One region of the Sodalis sp. RH14 genome, then DNA from elsewhere that is predicted to be linked to it. Evidence: predicted binding sites of a transcription regulator. Region 1 holds the regulator's gene; the other holds the start of a gene.

The links. The regulator Fur, encoded in region 1, represses iron uptake genes when iron is present. The targets are predictions, from matches to a motif close to ATAATAATGAGAACNACTATCAA.
Region 2: a site for Fur is predicted at 2,146-2,168, ahead of ftnA (non-heme ferritin). Genes of this name have one in related genera too.

What each region holds. Positions count from the first base shown of each region.
Region 1 covers NZ_CP178739.1:1,309,239-1,317,312, forward strand. Annotated here, with positions in the region: gene alsB (D-allose transporter substrate-binding protein) at 1-605, opposite strand, end outside; gene alsR (transcriptional repressor AlsR) at 627-1,514, opposite strand; gene fur (ferric iron uptake transcriptional regulator) at 2,077-2,547, opposite strand; gene fldA (flavodoxin FldA) at 2,903-3,418, opposite strand; gene ybfE (LexA regulated protein) at 3,597-3,896, opposite strand; gene ACL2XQ_RS05835 (alpha/beta fold hydrolase) at 4,104-4,868, opposite strand; gene seqA (replication initiation negative regulator SeqA) at 5,072-5,605, shown strand; gene pgm (phosphoglucomutase (alpha-D-glucose-1,6-bisphosphate-dependent)) at 5,633-7,276, shown strand; gene ACL2XQ_RS05850 (PadR family transcriptional regulator) at 7,507-8,074, shown strand, end outside.
Region 2 covers NZ_CP178739.1:3,305,337-3,313,410, forward strand. Annotated here, with positions in the region: gene copD (copper homeostasis membrane protein CopD) at 1-871, opposite strand, end outside; gene yobA (CopC domain-containing protein YobA) at 872-1,252, opposite strand; gene ftnA (non-heme ferritin) at 1,450-1,965, opposite strand; gene ACL2XQ_RS15050 (DNA polymerase III subunit theta) at 2,333-2,560, shown strand; gene exoX (exodeoxyribonuclease X) at 2,988-3,671, shown strand; gene ACL2XQ_RS15060 (S9 family peptidase) at 3,708-5,765, opposite strand; gene ACL2XQ_RS15065 (tellurite resistance TerB family protein) at 5,863-6,519, opposite strand; gene ACL2XQ_RS15070 (YebF family protein) at 6,676-7,389, opposite strand; gene purT (formate-dependent phosphoribosylglycinamide formyltransferase) at 7,620-8,074, shown strand, end outside.

The DNA.
Region 1 (8,074 bases):
TTGATGCGATCCCAATCCGCCGGCTGGCTGGCCACCAGCTTGATATGGCTGTTGGCCTTGAACTCCGCGGTCGCGCCGTTGCGCCGCGCCTCGCCCGAGGCGTTGCCGGCCTTGCCTTCGATAATGGCCACTTCGCCGCCCTGGGCGCCCAAGCTATCGATAATAAATTTGGCGCCTTTCGCGCCGACCGCGACATTATCGGTGGTGATAAAGGCTTCGACGTTGCCCTTGGCCTTGGCCAGGCTGGCTAAATCGATTTTTTCGTCGAGGTTTACCAGGTGAATCCCTTTCTGATAAGCCTTGGCGACGGGAATCACCAGATTCACCGCCGATAAAGGCGCAAAGGCGATGCCTTTATAATTCTTATTGGTTAAATCCTCGAATAATTGTAATTGCGATTGGAAGTCGCCTTCCGACGGTGACGCGAATATATCCACCGTCACGCCGAGATCCTGGGCCTTTTTCTCAATGCCTTGTTTCATCTCTACCCAGAAAGGGTTGGATAATGTTTTAAGAACAACGGCGTAATCGGCTGCCGCGTGGACCACGGTGGACAACATCAGTCCACAGGCGGCGCCACCGGCCAATTTAAGAAATTTATTCATTATTCTATCTCCAAAAGAGAATTATTTATAATCACGCTTCAGGTACTTGGTAATGGAACTCGTTTTTTCCAGGTTTTTATTCGCCAGCTCGATATCCTGCCGCGCTACCGAGACATAAAACGCATCCAGCAGCGTAAGCTGCAAAATACGGGCCGAAGCGTTTCTGCCTAATAACGGCGTTTCCGGCGCCGGTGAACAAATATTAAAATCAGCCAGCTGGGCTATGGGGGAATTGCTGCTATGGGTAATACAAATGATCTTGGCCCCATTATCCTTGGCAATCGACACCACCCGTTTCAGATCGCTGGTGCGGCCCGAATGGGATACCACTAACGCCACATCGCCCGGTTGCAACAGGGAGGCCGACATCATCATCAAATGCGCGTCCAGGTAGGCATTGCAACGCAAGCCGATTTTCAGGAATTTATGCTGCACGTCCGCGCAAATGGAATTAGAGCCGCCGACGCCGTACAGCTCGCGCTGATGGCCGGCAAAAAAGCATTGGGCCGCCTGCTGGATGACGTTGGCGTCGACTATCGCCTGGCCTTCGACAATGGTGCGCACGGTCAGGTTAAACACCTTGTTGACCACATCCTCCGGGCTGTCGGTGGGCGAGAGTTCGGCGGTGATATCATGGTCGGCATGTTCGAAGTACTCGACGATGGCGCTGCGCAGCTGGCGAAAGCCGCTGAAACCGAGAATTTTCGACACCTTGACAATCATGGCTTCCGACAGGCCCAGACTCAGGGCCACCTCTTTGATCCCCGAGACGTCGGTGAGGTTGCCGGGTGATAAAAACCACTCCACTATCCGGCTTTCGTTTTCAGTCATGCCTTCTTGTTTAATACGAATATAAGGAGCAATGCCTATGCCGCGCGGCATATCGTTTTGCAGTTCCGCATCATTCATCTGGATTATCTCTGGTGATTAACATTGCCTGTCACTATATCACCATGGCGAAAGTTTAAAATCTGCTGCGAACTTCACGTTTTTTATTAATTTATAAATTAACTTTTTGTGTAAAAATCGAGTCACCGATCCGGGTTAATTTCAGGAAGGTATTTTTGGCTATATTAATTCAATAAAATCATATAATTAAAATGTATCTTTTGTTGTCGCTTACTGCTGGCAGCGAAAAATAGCTTTATCATAAGATTCACAGAATAATTTACCCGGTGAAAAAATCGCAATAAAAACGCTGTCGTTTCAATGGATTACGCAAATGAGCCCAAAATAGCGTCCCAGGGCCTCTATTTATTCTTTATTTATTTTTATTTTCTGTGAAGTTTTCTGGAGTTTGCCGGCGGTGAGCACGGCGGTGATTGGCGGATACGACGCTTGTCGACGCGCTTCGGGAAGGAAACGTTACCAGGGAAGGGGACGGGCGGCGTTTAGCCTCATTGAAAAAATCGTTGCAGGGTGAGAAAGCGGCGCGATAACAGCCGCTTTGGAGAAACGGACCGCGCCGCGGTTATTCTTTTACGCCGTTGAGCATATCGGCGTGATCGTGCAGCGTTTCGTCTTCGCGGCAGTTGCCGATTTCACAATGCCCATACAGATATAAGCTATGGTTGGTCAGCTTGATATTGTGCCTTTTGGCAATATCACGCTGGCGCGCTTCGATGAACTCGTCGCGAAATTCGATAACCTTGCCGCAGTCCAGACAGATCAGGTGGTCATGATGATACTGTTGCGTCAGTTCAAAAACGGATTTGCCGCCTTCAAAATTGTGGCGGGTTACGATACCGGCGTCGTCAAATTGGTTTAGCACGCGATATACCGTGGCCAGGCCGATTTCCTCACCCATATCGATCAGTTTTTTGTACAGATCTTCCGCACTGACGTGATGGCATTCCGGATCTTGCAACACTTCCAGAATCTTCAGTCTGGGAAGGGTGACTTTCAGGCCGGCCTTCTTCAATGCAATATTATTGTCAGTCATGCGGGTTTAGTCCTGTTACTTTGATAATCTGATTGTAGGCTAGCTTAGCCTATAACATCGGTCGGCCCGAAAAATGTGACGCCGTCTCATTATAAGACTGCCTGTCCAAAATGAAAACCGCGCCTTGTTAACAACTATAGCCCGTTTCGGGGGGCGAATTCTGCAACATTTTGCTAAAAAGGGTGGAACCGCTGCGCTATTGTACCGCGTTGTGGATAAAAGTTAAAAACTTGTATCTATTAATTTGAAAGGATTTAGTTATCAGTGAGGTTGGCGGCGCCGTCCCGACGCCATGACGGCAACCGATTCTCTTGCCGGGCGCCGCGGCGGCGGCACCCTCCCGCACGGCTTTACTTTAGCTGAGTTGCAATTCAGCGCTGATTTGCTTCACCCAGCCGTCCACGCGTTCATTGGTCAGCTCGGGCTGGCGGTCTTCGTCAATGGCCAGGCCGATGAAGTGATTGTCGTCCGCCAGTCCTTTCGACGCTTCGAAATGATAGCCGGCGGTGGGCCAGTGACCGACGATGGTCGCGCCGTTGGGCTCGATAATGTCGCGAATGGTGCCCATGGCGTCACAGAAATATTCGGCGTAATCCTCTTGATCGCCACAGCCGAACAGCGCCACTTTTTTGCCGGAGAAATCTATTTCTTCCAGGGTGGGGAAAAAATCATCCCAGTCACATTGCGCTTCGCCGTAATACCAGGTCGGGATGCCGAGCAGCAGGGTGTCGAACCGCGCCAGGTCTTCTTTACTGCTTTTGGCAATGTCATGAACTTCGGCAACATCCGCACCCAGTTGCTTCTGAATCATTTTGGCAATATTTTCGGTATTGCCGGTGTCACTGCCAAAAAAAATGCCTACAGTTGCCATGAGTTTGAAAACCTCTTAAATATTATGGATATGTTCCGTAACAGAATCAGCGATGCTCTGCGGCAATCATAGCAGACCCTTATGCGGGGAGAAACTCGCCGGCCGGGTTTTGTCGCAAATTTGCCCCGTCCGCGGCCTTGGGCCCTGGACGGGATGGCGCTTTACCGGGCCGGCAAGTTTATTCCGGATGCGGATCCGCGCCTTGTTGCCGTTCAAGCTCGGCCAGTAAAATCAATTCGATCAGCTCGCTGCGCGACAGGTTTTGCCGGTAGGCCAGCTCATTTAACGCATCCACCGCCTCGGCGTTGATTTTCAGCTCCACCCGGCGCAGGCCGCGCTTTTTATCCCGGCGCAGCTGGTTACGCTTGTTGATGCGCAACTGCTCATCGCGGGACAGGGGGTTCGTCTTCGGTCTTCCCGGGCGCCGCTCATCGATAAATAAATCCAGGGTGGTGCGGTCCGTTTGTTCTTTTGCCATAGGTCATGAAGGGATTGTGCATCAAGAAGCAGGCGGGCAAACCCCGGCCGGCGGCGTGGCTGGCTACGCCGTCGGACGCGCATCGCCCGTAACGTTATGTTTTATGTACGCCGGGGCTGCCATAAAACACAGCGGGCCATGTTACCCCAGCCCGGTAGCAAACGACAATATTAAACTCGCCGGCGCTAATCCCGGCGGCGGCCCGGCCTATTCTTCCAGGAAACGGGCCAGGGCGCGCATGACCGCCGCGGGTTTCTCCGCATGAACCCAATGACCGGCGCCGGCGACCACATGCGCCCGCGCCCGGGGGAACTGGCGTTGGATCGCCTGGCGGTAACCGTCATCCAGATAGGGCGATTTTTCACCGCGGATAAACAGCACCGGCCCTAGCCAGGGCGCCGACTCCCGCCAGCCGATAAGCGCCGGATAGTTATCCCACAGCGCCTCGACGTTAAACCGCCACCGGCCCTGGTGAAAGGATTTCAGCAAAAACTGGATGGTTTCCTCATCAAGGGCGTCATGGCGCATGAGCGCCGCCGCCTCCGTGCGCTGTGTGACGCCCGCCGCCTCGACGCGCCTGAGCGCGGCGAAGACGTTGTCATGGTGGCGGGTGGGGTAGGCCACCGGCGCCATATCGATAACCGCCAGCCGCGCAACGCGGCCGGGCGCCTGGGCGGCGAGGGTCATGGCGACCTTGCCGCCCATGGAATGGCCGATGAGGTGACCGGCGTCGATATGCAACGCATCAAGCAATTCGATCACGTCCCGGCTCATGGCGGCGTAACCGGCATCGTGGTCATGGGGGGACAAGCCGTGATTGCGCAGATCAATCTGCAGGGTGGCGTGGTGTTCCCCAAGCGGCCTGGCCAGCACGCCCAGGTTATCAAGGCTACCGAACAGCCCGTGCAGCAATATCACCGGCAGTGCTTCACCCGGCTGCCGGGCAGGTTGCAGACGATAGTGTAATTTCATCCTGATCCTCATGGCGATAACAGAGCCTGATAGCCTATCATGAGTTATCCGTCCCGCGGCCGTAAAAAAAGCGGCGGCGCCAGGAAGGCCCTCGGGGGAAATTCCGACTTTTTACCGAAGCCGGATACTAGCGCTATTCGCGGGGCAGGTTTAGCTTGTATAATCCTTTTGATTGATTTATGAGAAGAAAGCCCCGGATAAAGATGAAAACAATTGAAGTCGACGAAGACCTTTACCGCTATATCGCCAGCCATACGCAGCATATCGGCGAAAGCGCCTCGGATATTTTACGCCGGATGCTGAAATTTAATGCTCAGGCCAGCGCCGCAGCGCGCAGCGCGCCGCCGCCGGAAACGCCCCTCAAGACGCAGGCCGTGTCTGCGACCCGCGATCGCGTGCGCGCCATGCGTGAGCTCCTCCTTTCCGACAGCTACGCCGAGCAGCGCAAGGCGGTTGATCGTTTTATGCTGGTGCTGTCCACCCTGTATAGCCTGTCGCCCGCCGAATTTACCGAGGCGGCGGATATCCTGCACGGCCGCACCCGTACTTATTTTGCCGCTGATGAGCAGACATTATTGCAAAATGGCAGCCATACTAAACCCAAGCAGGTAGCGCAAACGCCCTACTGGGTTATCACCAACACCAACACCGATCGTAAACGGAGCATGGTGGAACACATTATGCTGGCAATGCAGTTCCCCGTGGAACTGACCGATAAAGTTTGCGGTACCATTTGATCAACAGCAGGCAAGGGAGAAGCACCGATGGCTAATAGCCCCCGCGCCGGGCAGCCCGCCCGGCAAAGCGATTTAATCAATGTCGCGCAGTTAACCTCGCAGTATTATGTGTTGCGTCCGGAGCCGGGCAACACCGCGCATGCGGTAAAATTCGGTACTTCAGGCCATCGCGGCAGCGCGGGGCGCCACAGTTTCAATGAAGCCCATATCCTGGCCATCAGCCAGGCCATTGCCGAAGAGCGCGCCAGGCAGGGCGTTACCGGCCCGTGTTATGTGGGCAAGGACACCCATGCGCTGTCCGAACCGGCGTTTATTTCGGTATTGGAAGTACTCAGCGCCAACGGCGTGGAAATCATCGTCCAGCAGGACAACGGCTTTACCCCGACGCCGGCGGTGTCCAACGCCATCCTGACGCACAATCGCGCCGGCGGCGCCCAGGCCGACGGCATTGTCATCACCCCGTCCCATAATCCGCCGGAAGATGGCGGCATCAAATACAATCCGCCTAACGGCGGACCGGCGGACACGAATCTGACCAAAGTGATCGAAGAGCGCGCCAATGCCCTGCTGGCGGACGATTTGCGGGGCGTTAAGCGCCAGTCGCTGGACGCGGCCTGGAACAGCGGCCATATCCATGCGCAGGATCTGGTGCAGTCCTATGTGGCGGGGCTGGCCGAGGTCGTGGACATGGCGGCCATCAAAAAAGCGGGACTGAAACTGGGCGTCGATCCGCTGGGCGGGTCCGGCATTGCCTATTGGCAGCGCATCGCCGAGCATTACCAACTCGATTTGACGCTGGTGAACGAGCAAATCGACCAGACCTTCCGCTTTATGTATCTCGACCACGACGGCATTATCCGCATGGACTGTTCGTCCCAATGGGCCATGACCGGCCTGCTGTCGCTGCGTGATAAGTTCGACCTGGCCCTGGCCAACGATCCGGATTACGATCGGCACGGCATCGTTACCCCGGCGGGTCTCATGAACCCCAATCATTTCCTGGCGGTGGCGATCAACTACCTGTTCCAGCACCGTCCGCAGTGGGGCGTCGACGTGGCGGTGGGCAAAACCCTGGTCTCCAGTGAAATGATTGACCGGGTGGTGGCCGATCTGGGCCGCCGTCTGGTGGAAGTGCCCGTCGGGTTTAAATGGTTTGTCGACGGCCTGTTCGACGGCACCCTGGGTTTTGGCGGCGAAGAGAGCGCCGGCGCCTCGTTCCTGCGTTTTGACGGCAAGCCCTGGTCCACGGATAAAGACGGTATCATCATGTGCCTGCTGGCGGCGGAAATTACCGCGGTCACCGGTAAAAATCCCCAGCAGCACTATGATGAACTGGCGCAACGTTTCGGCGCGCCCAGCTATAACCGCATCCAGGCGTCGGCCACCCACGCGCAGAAGGCCGTTTTGGCCAAGCTGTCGCCTGAAATGGTCTCTGCCAGCACCCTGGCCGGCGACCCCATCACCGCGCGCTTGACCGAGGCGCCCGGCAACGGCGCGTCCATCGGCGGCCTGAAGGTGATGACCAAAAACGGCTGGTTCGCCGCGCGGCCGTCCGGCACCGAGGAGGCCTACAAAATTTATTGCGAAAGCTTCCTGGGACCTAAGCACCGGGAACAAATCGAACGCGAGGCGGTGGAAATCGTCGGCGAAGTACTGGCCGGGGCACAATAAGGCCCGCCCGGCGGTCGGCGCATCTCGCGCCGCCGCCATACCCGCCGTTACGGGGGAGCTTTCATTATCCAAGGCGCTGATTTATCAGCGCCTTTTTTTGCGTTTCAGCGCCGCCAGGCAGCCGGTGATACTGGCGCGCAGATAAAAAAATCCTCATTTAGATATATCTTTTATTGCTTTTTTTTTGTTATGCGTTAATTTAGATATATCTAAATAACCGGGAGAGAACCATGCTTTATCATCATCATTATGCCTTGCACGACCGTGGCGGTATGCATGGCGGCAGGGGACACCATGAGCGCCACGGGCACCATGACGGCGAACACAGGACGCAGCGTCTGTTCGGCCATGGCGATCTGCGCATGATCCTGCTGGCGCTGGTGGCCCGCAAACCCAGCTACGGCTATGAGCTGATCAAGGAAATCGAGCTGGCTTCTTCCGGGTTGTACATTCCCAGTCCAGGCGTAATTTACCCGACCCTGAGCCTGCTGGTGGATCAGGACTTCCTGATGTCGGTCACCGCCGAAGGCCAGAGCCGTAAGAACTACCAGATTACCCCGGCGGGCGAGGAAGAGCTGGCCGGGCATCAGGCGGCGATTACCGCCCTGTTCGAGCGGCTCGCCCAGGCAGGCAAACGCGGGGAAGGCAGCCTGATCCCGGGCATAACCGACAGCATGCGGCAATTAAAGGGATTGTTACGCGGCAATATGCTGCGCGCCGACCTGACGCCGGCGCAGGTCGAGCGGATAAACACCGCCTTGCTGGAGGCGGTTAACACTATAGCGCAGGTGCTGGCGG
Region 2 (8,074 bases), 2.0 Mb from region 1:
TGGCGAAAATACTCACCAAAATCAGTACCAGATTACCAAGAATCATCTCCGCAAGCGTCAGCAAGGTCAAGATACGAATAGCCGCGGGATGGTGGCGCGCCATGGCGGGAACCACGGCATAACGATTGGTTACCGCCAGGATCACCATCACCGCCACCACGGCTATTTTTATCAGCAGCAGCCGCTGGTACGGCGCCGACCCATCGAGCGGCCAATGGCCCAGAACCAGCGCGGTATTGACGATACCGGTGAAAATGACCAGCGCCACCGCAGCATGTCCGCTGCGCGAAAAACGAATCAGCGCGCGCAGCGCGTCCGGACGCGCCGTCTCGCGTAGCAGCGGCAGACAAAACAGCAGCGGCAGCAGCCCGCCCAGCCACCAGGCGGCGGAAAACAGATGCACCATTTGATTGAGCCGCTGCATGACGCCGCGCAGTCCCTCGCTCATCGCCGTGTGGCCTACCAGCGCCAGGCTTGCCAGCAGGCCGGCCATGGCGGCGAGCAATGCCCGCTGCCTGATGGCGGTCATCGGCCCATGGCCCGCGGCCAACACCGCCGCCAGCGCGATAGCCATATGCCACAGCCAGACAGTGCCGAAGGCGGTGCCGAGCACCGCCGCCCAGATGGCGGGGGAAAGGGTTTGCGTCCAGCCGTCCCCCATTTGCCCGGCTTGCAACCCCAGCAGGACAACCGCCGACGCCAGGGCGACCCAGGCCAGAACGCGCAAGGGCGCGCCCAGGGATGCGCGCAGGCCGGCGCGCAGTGCGGGCGGCGCCAGGTACTCGCAAAACAGGGCGGTACCGAACGCCTGCATCACCGCCGCGATATGGAGATAGCGGCAGGCGGAATAGCACTCCGCCAGGCTTAGCATCTATTTAACGCTGAATTGATAATTGCCTTGGGTTTTATGACTGTCCACCGATACCACATGCCATTGCACTTGATACTCGCCGGCGGCCAGGGGCTTTTCAATGGGCACGATGACCTGCTTAGGGTTGGCGGGGTCGACCTTGATGGCGCCGGTGGGGATGACGGTGTTGCCGGGGCCGGTTAGCGTCAGGCCGCTGAAGCCAGGCTCGATGCCCTCGCTGAAGGTGAGCGTTAACGCCTGCGGCGCGGCGGTCATGGTGGCGTTGGCCGCCGGATATTGCGTTTTCAGGTGCGCATGCGCCTGGGCCTGTTGCGATCCCAACAAAGTCAGGGCAGTGACTAACAGCGTCAACAGGGGCGCGGTAAAAGGTTGGCTTGACATCGATGTCGTTTCCTAAGACTGAACGGGTATCCTGTCGGTTAAACCGACGCTTGGCGGTCCACCGCGGGAGCATTGCCGGTTATTCGTTTATTCTTGGGAAACAAAAAACCCGGCGCTGCTACCGGTTTGCCTGGACGCAAACTGATGATAACGGCAGCCGGGGCTGAAGTCGAGCAAACCACTGTCCGCGCGGGGATTTACATCGGCGCGGCCGTATTGTCGCCACCGTTCATTTTTTTCAAATCCTGATCGATAAAGAACAGTCCGCTGTTATTGGTATCCACCAGCGCCAGCTTGTCGAGGATGGATTTAAACAATTTTTCTTCTTCGTGCTGTTCGGAGACGTACCACTGCAGGAAGTTAAACGTCGAATAGTCCTGGGAGATCATCGCCGCATGGACCAGTTCGTTGATTTTCACCGTGATCATCTGCTCATGTTCATAGGTGCGCTTAAACAGCTCGGCCAATGAGGTAAAACCGGTTGGCGGCGCCTCGATTGCGCCCAGCACCGGCATGGTGCCGGTATCGTTGAGATAGTCGAACAGGCGGCGCATATGGTCCATCTCTTCCAGAGATTGGGTCTTGAGAAAGGCCGATGCGCCTTCGTAGCCCTTATCACTGCACCAGGCGCTCATTTGCAGATAAAGATTGGCGGAAAAAAATTCCAGATTGAGTTGCTCGTTAAGCTTTATTGCCATTTCTTGTTTTAGCATGGGCAGGCTTCCTTATGATGATTACGCCAATACGAATATAAACATTATGCCCAAATGCTAACAAAAATTACACTATAATTTAACCAATGAGTAATTTAATATTTTTTATGTATTAAATTCATAAGGTTATTTATTTTTATAATGAGATTTTTTCTATAAAATCATTATTTATTAATGGTAGTGATAGGTATTCTTATTTGTATTATGAATACGCCAGGCCATTATTTCGGACAATGATAGCCATATTATTGCGTCGGCTGTTAATACAAACGATTATTATTTGTATCGCTGTCCCGTCGACCCTTGCGTTTTGCCGCGCAGTACCCTATTTTTAGCAGCATTGACCTTACAAGCGGCAGGAGGCGGTATGCAATATAATCTGGCCACACTGGGCAGCGAGGCGATGGACAAGATCAATGTCGATCTGGCCGCGTCCGGCGTGGCGTTCAAGGAGCGGTACAATATGCCGGTGGTCGCCGAGCATGTGGAACGGGAACAGCCAGAGCCTTTGCGCGCTTATTTTCGCGAGCGGGTGGCCTTTTATCGCCAGGCGTCGCTGAATTTTTCCCGTTTGCCATATGAGCCACGAAAATAATCCGCCAATGGCCTATAATGGACTGGCAATGCCCCGGCACGTGCCTGAACCAACGGCCGGAAGGCAAGCAGGCGCCGCGCGCCACGCCAGCGGTGCATGGCTTGCCGGCCCGCGCGGCGCTGTCCGCCGTGCGGCAAAATAGCACAAAATGACTTGATTATCAGTGCCAACAGGCAGTTAATCATTTCTACATTTCCGGTTCTTTTACAGAGAGGTAAATATGAGTAAGGGAATGGATCGTAAGAAAGACACCAAAAAGAAACCGCTGAAATCGCCGGAAGAAAAACGCGCCGACAAGCGTAACAGAAAGACCCAGCCTGATATCGTGTAAGGCTAACCCATATTAAACCCGCATCTGATGCGGGTTTTTTGTCGGCGCTATTCAGGGCATAATGGCTTTTTTATTTAGCCTTGGACAGGTAACGTCATGTCTTTTCGTGTTATCGATACCGAAACCTGCGGACTGGACGGCGGCGTCGTGGAAGTCGCCTCGGTGGACGTCGTTGACGGCCGGTTATGCAATGCCATGAGCGATCTGGTCAACCCCGACCGGCCCATCGGCTACGAGGCCATGGCCATCCACCATATCACCGAGGCCATGGTCGAGGATAAGCCGCGTATCGCCAAGGTGATTGGCCGCTATCACGGCAGCCCGTATTACGTGGCGCATAACGCCGCATTCGACCGGCGCATGTTGCCGGAAATGCATGGTCAATGGATCTGCACGGTCAAGCTTGCGCGCAAGCTCTACCCGGGTTTGAAATACAGCAACCAGTACCTGCGCTATGCGCTGGGTCTCGAGGTCGCCGTGCCGGAGGGTCTCTATCCCCATCGCGCCCTGTATGATTGTTACGTCACCGCGGCCCTGCTGATGAAAATCATCGGGGATTCCGGCTGGAGCGCCGAGCAAATGGCGGCCTTAAGCAATGAAACCACCCTGCTTACGACGTTAAAGTTCGGCAAATACCGGGGCCAGCCGATGGAACGGATCGCGCGCGAGGATCCCGGCTATTTGAAATGGATGCTCAACAACCTCAAGGACCTGTCGGCGGATATGCGTTACAGCATTAACCATTACCTAAAGCAGTCCTCAGACGCAGCGCATCAATAAATGAAATGCGCCGCCCGTGAGGCTTGCGCCGCCGTTTTATGCCGCCGGCGGCGCCTTGTCCGTCAGGGACAGGATAAAGGTATACTCCATGGCAATACCTTCGTAGCCTTTGAAACGCCCGGATTTGCCGCCGTGTCCGGAGTCCATGTCGGTACACAGCAGCAGCAGATTGTCGTTGGTCTTCACCGCCCGGAGTTTCGCCACCCATTTGGCCGGCTCCCAATACTGCACCTGGGAGTCATGTAAACCGGTGGTGACCAGCAGATGCGGGTAAGGCTGGGCGCTGACCCGATCATAGGGACTGTACCGCTTGATATAGTCGTAGTAGTCTTTTTCCTGCGGATTGCCCCACTCGTCATATTCTCCGGTGGTCAGCGGTATGCTGTCATCAAGCATGGTGGTAACGACATCCACGAAGGGCACCTGGGCCACCACGCCTTTAAACAGATCCGGCGCCATATTGATCACCGCGCCCATCAGCAGGCCACCGGCGCTGCCGCCCATGGCAAAGGCTTGTTTTTCGTCCCCATAGCCGTTAGCCAGCAGATGCCGGCTGACGTCGATAAAGTCGTTAAAGGTGTTGAGCTTGTTGAAGAGCTTGCCGTCTTCATACCACTGCTGGCCTAATTCACCGCCGCCGCGGATATGCGCCAGGGCGAAGACGAATCCGCGGTCAAGCAGGCTCAGCCGGCTGGCGCTGAAATCAGGATCCATGCTGCTGCCGTAGGAACCATAGCCGTAGACCAGCAGCGGATTTTGCCCGCGCTGGAACAGATCCTTGCGATAGACCAGCGACACCGGCACCTCGACGCCGTCGCGGGCGGGAACCCATAGTCGCTCGCTGCGGTAGTGCTCGGCGTCGAAATTTTTCACCTGCGACTGTTTCAGCAGCCGGCGCTCACCGGTATCCATATTCAGCTCAAACAGCGTGGTCGGCGTGGTCATGGAGGAATAACCATAGCGCAGCCACGCGCTATGCGGATCGGGATTATAGGCCAGCCAGGTGACATAGGTGGGGTCGTCAAAGGCGATGCCCTTCTCCTCCCCGGTCTGCCAATGGATCTGCCGCAGGCTGGTCAGGCCCTGGTGGCGCTCCTCCACCACCAGCCAATCGCTGAATAAGGTAAAGTTTTCCAATACCACATCGTCCCTGGCCGGGATCACCGTTTGCCACAATTTTTCATCGCCCGTTTCGCAGCGGTAGAGGGCGAAATTCTTGCCTTCGCGGTTGGAGCGGACGTAAAAATGGCCCTGGAAGTGATCCAGCGAATACTCATGGTCATGGCGGCGGGTCAGGAATACCTGCGGGCTGGCCTGGGGATCGTCGGCGTCCAGCAGCAGGATCTCGCCCGACGTGGTGCTGCCCAGCGCAATAATAATATAACGTTCCGACGTGGTTTTATGCACGCTGACATAAAATGTGTCGTCTTTTTCCTCATACACCAGCTCATCCTGCGCCGGCGAGGTGCCGACCCGGTGACGGTAGACCTGGTAGGGCAGCAGCGTTTTTTTATGCTTGCGCACGTAGTAGAGGATCTGTGAATCGCTGGTCCATTCAAAACCCGACGAGGCATCCTCGAGCACTTCCGGATACCACGAATCGCGGGCCAGGTTCTTGAAACGAATGCCGTACAGGCGCCGTGACAGAAAATCCTCCGCCGCCGCCATGATGGCGTTATCCGGACTGATCTCAAGCGCCCCCATGGTATAGAACTCGCTTTGCGCCGCGCGCTTGTTGCCGTCAAGCAGGATCTCCCATTCGGCCGTTTCGGGCAGATCGGCGCGCTGGCGGGTATAGATGGCGTACTCATTGCCTTGCTCATAGCGGCTTTGGTAACGATAACCGCGCCGGACGTAGGGTACCGAGCGATCCTGCGGCGGTATGCGCTCCACCATTTCGGTAAATAAGCGGTGGCGCAGCTCCTCATGGCCCTCCATCATGGCTTCGCCATAGGTATTCTCTTGGGCCAGGTAGTCCAGCACGGCGGGGTCTTCACGTTTGTCGTCGCGCAGCCAGTAATAATCATCGACGCGTGTCTCACCATGCACGGTCAGGTTATGCGGTCTTTTTTCAGCTATTGGGGGAAATCTCATACGCACCCTTCCTTATTTCTCATAAGAAACAGAGTGGCACGAATATGCCGGGTTGCCAAGCGCAGCCGATTTTATCGCCTGCGCCGGCAACGGGGGGTCAGCGTGGCGGGACGGCGGTTATCTGGGCTTTAAGCTGTTGTTCGAGGCCGGTTTTTACGTCATCAGGAATTTTCAGCGCCAGCGCCAGCGCATCCATATAGCTTCTTTCCATAAAATGATCGACGTCGACCACCGCGCAGCTGAGGTAATAGATCTCCAGGGCCTCGTCCTCGCCGTGAATATCCTGCGCCAGGCGCGCCGGGTCCAGCGGCTGGGCGATGGCGTCCTGGACCAGATGCTCCACATCCTCGCCCAGTCCCAACTGCTGCAGGTTGTCCCGAATGGCCCGTTGCTCATGGTCGTCGATGTGGCCGTCGGCCTTGGCGGCAAAGACCAGGGCCGTCACCAGCCGCTGCGTGCGACGGTCGATGGGCGTGGGAGGCTGGGTAAACTGCGCATCGTGCTGATGGGTTTCGCGCACGCGTTTTTTATATTGGTCCCACAGCACCGCGCCTATCGCGGCGCCGCCGCCGATAAACAGGGCGTTCTTGCCCACCGCGCCCATCATCTTGCGTGACGATTTATTGGCCACCAGCAGGCCGGCCAGCCCGCCAAGCGCGCCGGGCGCCAGCAGGCCCGCCAGGTTGCCGCCCTGATCCCCCGGCCCGCCCTTTTGCTGGACCAGGGTCTGGATTTTCTGCAGCCACTGATTCATTGCCGTTCCCCTTTAGGTGGTGTATGCCGGACGGTGCCCGGCGCCACATGTCCTAACCTAGCGGATATTGTGTCAAGTTGTTAAAAGGGTTTGCAAAGATAGCGTGGCCGCCGATGTCCGGACGCGCATTTCACGCCGCGCGTCCGGCAGGGAGTGTTATTGCTGGAGGGAATAACTTATTTCACCTTTTTCACAATCAAGGTTCACAGCATAGGCGCGATCGGCGGTTTGCCCGCGAATTTTCAGCGGCGCCTGCCAGTTGTCGCCGTTGCCGGTGATATCCTCGGGGTTGACCTGGGCGACAATGGTATCGCCGCCCAGGGCCTTTTTATCGTCGTCGGTGTGGGGAAAGCGATTCTGGGTGTAGTCCTGTTTAATCAGCTCCGCCACCTGGGGGGCGTTGAGATCGGGACAGGCCGCAACCTTATACGTCTTCCCGGGCTGGCTTTTTTTGGCCGGTTCCTTCGCCGTCGGCGTTTTATTATCGGCGGCGGCCGGCGCGGCTTCCGCCTTGGCCTTCTCCGCCGGGGCCTTTTTAGCCGGCGCCGGTTTATCGGCGGCCGGGGGCTCCTCCGGCTGTTTTTTAACCGGGGCGGCGGCCGGCGGCGTTGCCGGGGCCGGCGCGGCGTCATTAGCCGGCGGTGTCTGTGCCGGAGCGGCGTTATTCGCCGGCGCCGGGGCGGCGGTGCCCGGTTGCGTATTCTGCGTTTGTCCGGCGGGCTGCTGAGTGGTGGACGCGCCTTCCGTGGACGTTTGCGAGGCGGCGGCCTGCCCAGCCGCCTGCGGTGTTTGATCTTCCGCGGCCGCGAGTGACGGCAGCAACATGCCGATGACGATGACGCCTAACAGGCCGATTCCCGTTTTATGCATAAAACCTCCACTTGTTCTGATTATCCGTTCTCAAGGTATTGAATGATAATAGCCGGTTAAAATTACGTTGAGAACGGGAATTATACGAACTATAACAAAAGCCGGGCGTTTTTGGCGGCGTCCAGGCCGATTCCCACGTCCTGCTCTCCCCTCTTCGTACCGGCGCTGCTGCACGCGCAATCGTTTTCGTTTATACTGCGCGCAATTTTTATCAGGTCAGGGGAAAGCGGATGTTAATCATAGGCACGGCGTTACGTCCCGGCGCCACGCGGGTCATGCTGCTGGGCAGCGGTGAATTGGGCAAAGAGGTGGCGATTGAGTGTCAACGGCTTGGCGTCGAGGTGATTGCCGTCGATCGTTATGCGAACGCCCCGGCGATGCATGTCGCCCATCGCGCGCACGTCATCAATATGCTGGACGGCGATGCGCTCAGGGCGGTGATTGAACTGGAACGGCCCGATTTTATCGTGCCGGAAATCGAAGCCATCGCCACCGACATGCTGGTAGCCCTTGAACATGAGGGCCATCATGTTGTGCCCTGCGCGCAGGCCACGCGCCTGACCATGAACCGCGAGGGCATCCGCCGCCTGGCGGCGGAAACGCTGGGCCTGCCCACTTCCGCCTACCGTTTTGCCGCCGACCGCGCCGGGCTGGACCAGGCGGTATCGGCAATCGGATATCCTTT